DNA from 3 places in the Cupriavidus sp. GW823-FHT07B10 genome. Region 3 is predicted to be linked to each of the others. Evidence: predicted binding sites of a transcription regulator. Region 3 holds the regulator's gene; each other region holds the start of a gene.
The links. The regulator LexA, encoded in region 3, represses DNA repair genes until DNA is damaged. The targets are predictions, from matches to a motif close to ACTGTATNNNNATACAGT.
Positions count from the first base shown of each region.

Region 1: the regulator LexA is predicted to act here: its motif matches at 1,683-1,700, upstream of recA (recombinase RecA).
Region 2: the regulator LexA is predicted to act here: its motif matches at 1,330-1,347, upstream of AC1Q6V_RS01475 (ATP-dependent helicase).

Region 1 covers NZ_JBXAGS010000001.1:545,140-548,414, forward strand. Annotated here, with positions in the region: gene AC1Q6V_RS02685 (sensor histidine kinase) at 1-874, opposite strand, end outside; gene AC1Q6V_RS02690 (response regulator) at 925-1,614, opposite strand; gene recA (recombinase RecA) at 1,841-2,905, shown strand; gene recX (recombination regulator RecX) at 3,009-3,275, shown strand, end outside.
Region 2 covers NZ_JBXAGS010000001.1:293,624-296,898, reverse strand. Annotated here, with positions in the region: gene AC1Q6V_RS01485 (SoxW family protein) at 86-589, shown strand; gene AC1Q6V_RS01480 (TlpA disulfide reductase family protein) at 701-1,237, shown strand; gene AC1Q6V_RS01475 (ATP-dependent helicase) at 1,397-3,275, shown strand, end outside.
Region 3 covers NZ_JBXAGS010000017.1:83-3,357, forward strand. Annotated here, with positions in the region: gene AC1Q6V_RS26825 (hypothetical protein) at 285-632, shown strand; gene AC1Q6V_RS26830 (hypothetical protein) at 672-842, opposite strand; gene lexA (transcriptional repressor LexA) at 953-1,606, opposite strand; gene AC1Q6V_RS26840 (asparaginase) at 1,862-2,854, shown strand; gene rpsF (30S ribosomal protein S6) at 2,989-3,275, shown strand, end outside.

The sequences.
Region 1 (3,275 bases), on a different contig from region 3:
CGGCGATAAAGCGCTTCTGGGTCTGCACCGACTGGTCCAGGCGCGCCAGCAGGTCGTTGAACGAACCCACCAGCGGCGTGATTTCCTGCGGCGCGGCGCGTTCGTCGATCGGGCTGGTATCGCCGGGGTTGCGCGCGCGGATGCGCTGCTGGATCGCGGTCAGCGGCGCCAGCCCGCGCGACAGCCCGAACCACACCAGCACCACCGCCAGCGGCAGGATCACGAACTGCGGCAGGATCACGCCCTTGATGATCTCGTTGGCCAGGCGCGCGCGCTTGTCCAGCGTCTCGGCCACCTGCACCAGCACCGGCTGGCTGCCGCTGACCTGCTTCAGGTCGATATAGGTGTAGGCCACGCGCACGTCGTTGCCGGCCACGCGGTCATCGCGCAGGGACACCAGCCCCGCGTGGCCCTGGTCCTCCTCGGACGGCAGCGGCAGGTCGTGGTCGCCGGCGATGTATTCGCCGCGCTTGCCGACCACCTGGTAGTAGATGTTGTCGGTCTCGTCGGCGCGCAGGATCTCGCGCGCCGACAGCGGCAGCTGCAGCGTGATGCGCCCGTTGACCTCGCGCACCTGCTGCGACAGCACGATGGCGCTGGCTTCCAGCGCGCGGTCGAAGGGCCCGTTGGCGATCGACTTGGCCACCAGGTAGGTCACCGCGATGCTCATCGGCCAGAGCAGCAGCAGCGGCGCCAGCATCCAGTCGAGGATCTCACCGAACAATGAGCGCGGCGCGGAATTTGCCGCGCTTTCCTCCAGGTGCGGCAACGCGTCGGCCAGATCCTGGTCGGTAGTGTCCGGGGCCGGGGCGGCGGAAGGAGGGGGTGGCGCGGGGCGGGGCACGCGCCGCCAGGGCAGTCGCAGCAGGCTCATCTCGGCGAGGTTGCGCTCAGGTCAGTCGCGTGGCCTGCGGTGGGGTCGGATCAGTGATGCGTGGCCACCGCCGGCTGGAATTTCTCCAGGCAGTAGCCAAGCCCGCGCACGGTGGCGATGCGGATGCCGCCGACTTCGATCTTCTTGCGCAGCCGGTGCACGTAGACCTCGATGGCGTTGTTGCTGACTTCCTCGCCCCATTCGCACAGGTGGTCCACCAGCTGCTCTTTCGATACCAGGCGGCCGCTGCGTGTCAGCAGGATCTCCAGCAACCCGATCTCGCGCGCGGACAGGTCCAGCATCTGCTCGTTGAGATAGGCGATGCGTCCGACCTGGTCGTAGGCCAGCGGCCCGTGCCGCATCAGCGTGGCGCCGCCGCCGGCGCCGCGCCGCACCAGCGCGCGCACGCGCGCTTCAAGCTCGGACAGGGCAAAGGGCTTGGCCATATAGTCGTCGGCGCCCAGGTCCAGGCCCTTGACGCGCTCGTCGACGCTGTCGGCGGCGGTCAGGATCAGCACCGGCAGCATGGCGCCGCGCGCGCGCAGGCGCTTGAGCACTTCCAGCCCGGACATGCGCGGCAGGCCCAGGTCCAGGATCAGCAGGTCGAAGGTCTGGGTCGACAGCGCGGAATCGGCTTCCAGGCCGTTGGTGACGTGGTCGACGGCGTAACCCGAGTGGCGTAGCGAGCGCGTCAGGCCGTCCGCCAGCACGTCGTCATCTTCGGCGATCAGAATGCGCATGGTTGTCTCCACCCTGGCCGGCATAGCCGGCGCCGGCGGAATGGGGCGCGATGGGGCTTGCCAAGCATACTGTTTTTTTATACAGTACCCGCACGTTCCGCTGGGGCTGCCCGGGGAGACCCCCTGGAGAGCGGCCGCGCAGACAGCCGGGCCGGCGCTGGAGCCGGAAAATGCCGGTGCCGCGCCACATGCGGCCTATTTATACACCATTGATTCAAGGACGACCATGGACGACAAGAAGGCAGGTGCCGGCGTGAGCGCCGAGAAGCAGAAGGCGCTTGCCGCCGCGCTCTCCCAGATCGAGAAGCAGTTCGGCAAGGGCTCGATCATGCGCCTGGGCGACGGCGAGGTCGAGAAGGACATTCAGGTGGTATCCACCGGTTCGCTCGGCCTGGACATCGCGCTTGGCGTCGGTGGCCTGCCGCGCGGCCGCGTGGTCGAGATCTATGGTCCGGAATCGTCGGGCAAGACCACGCTGACGCTGCAGGTCGTGGCCGAGATGCAGAAGCTGGGCGGCACCTGCGCCTTTATCGACGCCGAGCATGCGCTGGACGTCAGCTACGCCAACAAGCTGGGCGTCAACGTCGGCGACCTGCTGATCTCGCAGCCGGACACCGGCGAACAGGCGCTGGAAATCACCGACGCGCTGGTGCGCTCGGGCTCGATCGACCTGATCGTGATCGACTCGGTGGCGGCGCTGGTGCCCAAGGCCGAAATCGAAGGCGAAATGGGCGATTCGCTGCCCGGCCTGCAGGCCCGCCTGATGAGCCAGGCGCTGCGCAAGCTGACCGGCACCATCAAGCGCACCAACTGCCTGGTGATCTTCATCAACCAGATCCGCATGAAGATCGGCGTGATGTTCGGCTCGCCGGAAACCACCACCGGCGGCAACGCGCTCAAGTTCTACGCCTCGGTGCGCCTGGATATCCGCCGCATCGGCTCGATCAAGAAGGGCGACGACGTGATCGGCAACGAGACCAAGGTCAAGGTGGTCAAGAACAAGGTCTCGCCGCCGTTCCGCGAAGCCTTCTTCGACATCCTCTACGGCCAGGGCATCTCGCGCCAGGGCGAGATCATCGACCTGGGCGTGGACGCCAAGATCGTCGAAAAGTCCGGCGCCTGGTACAGCTACAACGGCGACAAGATCGGCCAGGGCAAGGACAACGCGCGCGAATACCTGCGCGAGAACCCTGACATCGCCGACGAGATCGAGAACAAGGTGCGCGCGGCGCTGGGCGTGGTGGCCATGAACCCCACGGCGGCTGCCACGCCGGTAGCGGTCGAAGACTGACCGCGCCAGCGGCCATTGCGCCATCCGGAAGGCCGGGGCATCGCCGATGCCCCGGCCTTTTTGCTTGGCGCGGATCCCCTCCATCCACAGATTCCGGCAACCCATGGCAACCCGTCCCCCGCTTTCGCTGAAGGCCCGCGCCGTCGGCTACCTGTCGCGCCGCGAGCACAGCCGTGCCGAGCTGGCGCGCAAGCTGGCGCCGCATGCCGAGTCGGCCGAGCAGCTGGAGCAGTTGCTGGACGCGCTGGAGCGCGAGAACTGGCTGTCGAACCAGCGCTTTGCCGACAGCCTGGTGCACCGCCGCGGCGCCCGCTACGGCACCGCGCGCGTGATGCAGGAAGCCAAGACCCACAAGCTCGGCAGCGAGCAA
Region 2 (3,275 bases), on a different contig from region 3:
AAACCGGTATTATCCCGAAAGCGGCGCTCCAGTGCTTGCTGCGCCGCTCCCGCTCCCGCTACCGCCCTGCCCCCACGTTCCAGCCATGCCTGCCGCCCTCATTGCCCGCCACGCCTTCGCCATAGCCAGCCTGCGCTGGGTGGCCGCGGGTGCGTTGCTGGCAGCCGCGGCCGGCATGCCCGCAGCCGCGGCCAGCCCCGCCCACCTGCCGCCGGCCACCGACCTGGCCGCCCACGGCACCGAGGCCGCGCGCCGCGGCGAGCCGCTGGTGGTGCTGGTGTCGATGCCGGGCTGCAGCTATTGCGACGCGGTGCGCCGCAACTACCTGGGCCCGCAGGCCGCCGCCGGCGAGATTGCCGTGCGCGAGCTCGACATGACCGCCGACACCCCGCTGCGCGACGCCGACGGCAGCCTGACCACCGCGCGCGCGTGGGCCCGGGCGCACCAGGTGCGGGTGGCGCCCACGGTGCTGTTCCTGGACCGCCAGGGCCGCGCCGCCGCCGGCCCGCTGCGCGGCATGCAGCCGGATTTCTACGGCGCCTACCTGGAACAGGCGCTGGACCAGGCACGCGCCACCGTCCGGCGCTGAATCGATCGGGACGCTTGCGGCGGATTGCCGCAGCCCGGCCCCGCGCAGCGCGCGAACGCCTGCGGCATTAGAATGTCCCATTGCTGACCGAACCTGCCTGACCCGGATTCCATGACCACTGCTGCCCCTGCCACCAAATCCTCCCGCAAGCCCTGGCCCATCGTCGCGGCCGTGGTCGTGCTCGCGCTGCTGGGCTGGTTCGGCTACCGCGCGCTGGCGCCGGCCAATACGGCCCCGGCGGCCACCTTCACGCTGCTGTCGGGCGAGAAGGTCAGCACCGCCGACCTCAAGGGCAAGGTCTATATGATCAACTTCTGGGCCACCAGCTGCGCCACCTGCGTCAAGGAAATGCCTGACATGGTCCGCACCTATGAGCAGTTCAAGGGCAAGGGGCTGGAATTCGTCGCCGTGGCGATGAACTACGACCCGCCCATGTATGTGATGAACTACGCCAGGACGCGCGGCCTGCCGTTCAAGGTGGCGATGGATTCCGACGGCGCCGCGGCCAGGGCCTTCGGCAATGTGCAGCTGACGCCGACCACCTTCGTGGTCGACAAGGACGGCCGCATCCTGAAACGCTATGTGGGCGAGCCCGAGTGGGATGCGCTGCACAAGCTGCTGGATGGCGCGCTGGCAAAGTCCGCGTAACGCTCCCGCGGCAACCGCAGCGAAAAGGTGCTCATCGAGCACCTTTTTTTGTTTTTACGCACGATCGCCAGGGCAGCAGGTTGCGCGACATCCCTGTATGGATATACAGTTGGCGCCAGCCTTTTTCTGAGTTTTCCGAGCCTTCCCCGAGCCCCGCCTGTGACTTTGGACCTAGCCCCCGCCGCCGACCTCGCTGCCCCTGAAGCCGATGATGTCCCCGCCTACCTGTCCCGGCTCAACCCGGAGCAGCGCGCCGCGGTGGAACACGGCAGCGACGCGCCGCTGCTGATCATCGCCGGCGCCGGCTCGGGCAAGACCAATACGCTGGCGCACCGGGTCGCGCACCTGGTGCTGGCCGGCGCCGATCCGCGCCGCATCCTGCTGCTGACGTTCTCGCGCCGCGCCGCGGCCGAGATGGGACGGCGCGTCGAGCGCATCGTCGACCAGGCGCTGGGCACCCAGACCGGCGCGGGGCGCGCGGCGCTGCAGTGGTCCGGCACCTTCCACGCCATCGGCGCGCGCCTGCTGCGCGAATACGCCGAGACCCTGGGCCTGTCGCCCGCCTTCACCATCAGCGACCGCGGCGATGCCGCCGACCTGATGCACGTGGTGCGCCACGACCTGGGCCTGTCGGAGACCGCCAGCCGCTTCCCGAAGAAGGAAACCTGCCTGGCGATCTACTCGCGCGTGGTCAACACCCAGGCGCCGCTGGAAGACGTGCTCAAGCAGCAGTTCCCGCGCTACGCGATGTGGGCGGATGCGCTGCGCACCCTGTTCGCCGGCTATGTCGAGGCCAAGCAGAAGCAGCATGTGCTGGACTATGACGACCTGCTGCTGTACTGGGCGCAGGCCATGGCCGAGCCCACCATCGCGCAGGACATGGGCGCGCGCTTCGACCACGTGCTGGTCGACGAATACCAGGACACCAATGCGCTGCAGGCGTCGATCCTGCTGGCCATGCGGCCGGACGGCCGCGGCCTGACCGTGGTGGGAGACGACGCGCAGTCGATCTACGCCTTCCGCGGCGCCACCGTGCGCAATATCCTGGACTTCCCGGCGCAGTTCACGCCGGCCGCGCAGCAGGTCACGCTGTCGCAGAACTACCGCTCGACGCAGCCGATCCTGCAGGCCGCCAACGCCGTGATCGGGCTGGCGGCCGAGCGCTATACCAAGGACCTGTGGTCCGAGCGCGCCTCGGCCGAAAAGCCCGGCGTGATCGTGGTCAACGATGAGGCCGACCAGGCCCGCTACGTGGTCGAGCAGGTGCTGGCGCGGCGCGAGGCCGGCCTGACGCTGATGGCACAGGCGGTGCTGTTCCGCGCCGCCGACCACAGCGCGCAGGTAGAGATCGAGCTGGCCCGGCGCAATATCCCGTTCGTGAAGTTCGGCGGGCTGAAATTCCTGGAATCGACCCACGTCAAGGACGCGCTGGCGGTGGTGCGCTGGCTGGAGAACCCGCGCGACCGCATGGCGGGCTTCCGCACGCTGCAGCTGCTGCCCGGCATCGGCCCCAAGACCGCGGCGCGCGTGCTCGATGCGCTGGCGCTGGCCACCGAGCCCTTGTTCTCGCTGGAGCAATTCGAGCCGCCGCCGGCCGCAGCGCCCGCCTGGGCCGACCTGCTGGCGCTGGCGCGCGCGCTGATGGCGCCCACCTCGCCGTGGCCGTCGGAGTTCGAGCAAGTGCTGGCCTGGTACGCGCCGCACCTGGAGCGCCTGCACGACGATGCCGCCGCGCGCCAGGCCGACCTGCAGCAGCTGGAGCGCATCGCCGCCACCTACGGCGCGCGCGAGCGCTTCCTGACCGAACTGACGCTGGACCCGCCCAGCGCCTCCAGCGACGAATCCGGCGTGCCCTCGCGCGACGAGGACTACCTGATCCTGTCGACCATCCACTCGGCCAAGGGCCAGGAATGGAAGGCGGTGTACGTGCTCAATGCGGTCGACGGCTGCATGCCGAGCGACCTGGCGACCGGCACCACCGAAGAGATCGAGGAAGAACGGCGGCTGCTCTATGTGGCAATGACGCGGGCCAGGGACC
Region 3 (3,275 bases):
GTGGCGCATGGGGCTCGCACGGGTTACAATTTTTCCCACGGCACCCGTAGAAGCCGCATGAATGCTTGTGAAAAATTGAGCGTTCATGGGAAAAAAACGAGGCCGAAAGCGTTGATTCCAAAGGGGAAAATGGCGATTGATGCCGGGATTGAGATTCCTGTCGTCGTGGGTTCGAGTCCCATCAGCCACCCCAAAGCATTTCCCAGAACGGCGCCTCGCGAGGGCGCCGTTCTGCATTTCCCGGGGGCGGTATGTCTGTTCGAGCGGCAGCGGTTGGCGTAGCGATGGCAGCCATGGTGGCAGGGTGTGCCACCGGCACTTCTGAAAAGGACATTCGCGCGCGTGCGCCGATGCGCTTGTTCACGCCCGCCAAGATGGGTGAGGTTGCGAAATGCCTGCGCAACAATCTGGGCGATGACGCCGCGGTCGTCAACTATCCGGCGAAGAGCCAGACCGAGATCCGCATCGGCCAGACCACGTCTGGCGGTGAATACCAATATGCCTATCTGATTTCGCTGACGGCGAAGCCGGATGGTACGGCGCTGGAGCTGCGCAAGAGCGATACGTGGTTCCCGCAGCTGACGCCGACGGAGCTGGAAGCCGAAGCCAAGGCGTGTGCGCCGCGTAGCTGAGGACGGCGCCCGCAGCTGCTCGGAGACAGCCGGCAGATTTCAGGCGGCCAGCTTTTCGGCGGTTTCGAGTTCAAGCATGCGGCAGATCGCCGCCATGCTGCCGACCATGGTGCGGCGCTGCGTACCCTGGTAGACGCGTACGCCCTTGCTCTGGCGGAACGGCACGGGCTTGACCGGGCGACGGGCGGCGACTTGGTGGATTTGCGGCATGGTGGCACCTCTTTTAGGCAAAGCGGGGTCAACACCCGGCAAGCCGGGCGGCGTCTGCAAAGCAATGGAAGCGGGTGGGCCCGCGCAGGCGGTTGGCCTGCGGTGCCCGGCTAGAAGCCGGAAGATCGGATCAGCCCGACGGCGATGCCTTCCAGCGAGAACTCCTCGCCAGGCTCCACGATGATGTTGGTGAAGTCCGGGTTTTCTGCGATCAGTTCGATATGGCCACCGCGCCGCTGCAGGCGCTTGACGGTCACGTCATCACCCAGGCGCGCCACCACGATCTTGCCGTTGGCGGCTTCGCTGGCGCGGCGCACGGCCAGCAGGTCGCCGTCGAGGATGCCGGCATCGCGCATGCTCAGGCCGCGCACTCGCAGCAGGTAATCGGGGCGTTCGTCGAAGACCGAGGCGTCGACCTGGTACTGGCGGTCGATATGCTCGGCGGCGAGTATCGGGCTGCCGGCAGCAACGCGGCCCACCAGCGGCAGCGTCAGCTGCATCACGCCGGCCATCGGCAACGAAAACTGGTCGGGCATTTCCGAATCGCTGCGTGCCACCTTCAGGCGGATGCCGCGTGAAGCGCCCGGGGTCAGTTCGATCACGCCCTTGCGTGCCAGCGCCCTCAGGTGTTCTTCCGCGGCATTGGGCGAGGAGAAGCCAAACTCTGCGGCGATTTCGGCGCGCGTGGGCGGAAAGCCGGTGCGGCGGATCGTGTTGCGGATCAGATCGAAAATCTGCTGCTGCCGGGGTGTCAGGGTCGCCATGGGATCGCCGTTCCGTGCGGGGCCGCGGGGTTTCGGGTAAGAGGATCGGTCGATCCTTTATCCTGCATCCGTCTGACCGGGCACTGTATGTTTAAACAGTATGCTGTGATTTTATACAGTATCGGCCTGAGCGCAAGCAGAATTTTTGGGGCGTGTCTCATGGACGGAATGCGGATCACCGGCGAGAGCCGCGGCGAGGCGGGGCGCGCCCGTTACAATCGGCATTCCTGCCTTTCCACTTTCTTTGCACGCTCCATGACCCAATTGCCTCGCATCGTCGTACTGGCCACCGGCGGCACCATTGCTGGCGCGGCTGGAAACTCTGCCAGCAGCGCACGCTACCAGGCGGCGACCGTGCCGGTGTCGTCGTTGCTGGCAGCGGTGCCCGCGCTGCAGTCGGCGGCTCGCATCGAGGCCGAGCAGGTGGCCCAGGTCGACAGCAAGGACATGACCTTCACGCTCTGGCAAACGCTGGCGGCGCGGGTTGAGCACTGGTCCGCGCAGCCCGACGTGGCTGGCATCGTGATCACCCACGGCACCGATACGCTGGAAGAAACTGCGATGGCGCTGCACCTGACGCAATCGTGTCCGGTGCCCGTGGTGATGACAGCGGCAATGCGGCCGTCGACGTCGCTGTCGGCCGATGGGCCGCTGAACCTGCTGGATGCGGTGCGCGTGGCCGCTCATCCCGATGCGCGCGGCAAGGGTGTGCTGGTGGTGCTGAACCAGCAGATCCACGCTGCGCGGGATGTGGCCAAGGCCCACACATCGGCGGTGGACGCCTTTGTCTCGGCCTGCGGGCCGCTGGGTTTCGTGCAGGACGACTACGTGCGCTTCGCCCGCGCGCCACGCGCGGCCTGGGTGATCGGGCCGATGCCGGCGGCGTGGCCGATGGTGGAGATCGTGGCGAGCTACGCGCAGCCGGGCAGGGTGGCAGTGGATGCGCTGGTCCGCGCGGGTGTAGCCGGGCTGGTGGTGGCTGCCGCCGGCAATGGCTCGGTGCATGAGGTGCTGGCCGGGGCGCTGGCCGATGCCGCTGCCGCGGGGGTGGCCGTGGTGCGCAGTTCCCGCACCGGGGCCGGCCATGTGGCGATTCCGCCCCAGCTCAGCCCGACGGATGGAGCTTTTGTTTCCGCAACGGACCTCAATCCCTATAAGGCGCGCGTGCTGCTGGCCCTGGCGCTGGCAGCCGACTCAGGCCTGGCGCGGGATCCGGCAAGGCTGCAGGCCGTGTTTGCCAACGCCTGATTTGCCTGTGTACTGATTTGCCTGTGTAATCAGCGGCTTGCGCACTTGCCGCCATGCGCGCTATAATGTAAGGCTATTCAACCTTGCCACACCGGACTCGTGACGCCCGGGTGGCTAATCCAAAAGGAGCGTCAATGCGTCATTACGAAATCGTCTTCATCGTCCATCCGGACCAGAGCGAACAAGTGCCGGCCATGATCGAGCGCTACAAGCAGCTCGTGACCTCGCAGAACGGCAACGTTCACCGCGTGGAAGACTGGGGCCGTCGCCAGATGGCTTACATGATCCAGAAGCTGGCCAAGGCTCACTACGTTTGCCTGAACATCGAATGCGGCAAGGAAACGCTGGCTGAACTGGAACACGCGTTCAAGTTCAACGACGCCGTCCTGCGCCACCTGATCGTGCAGACCAAGAAGGCCGA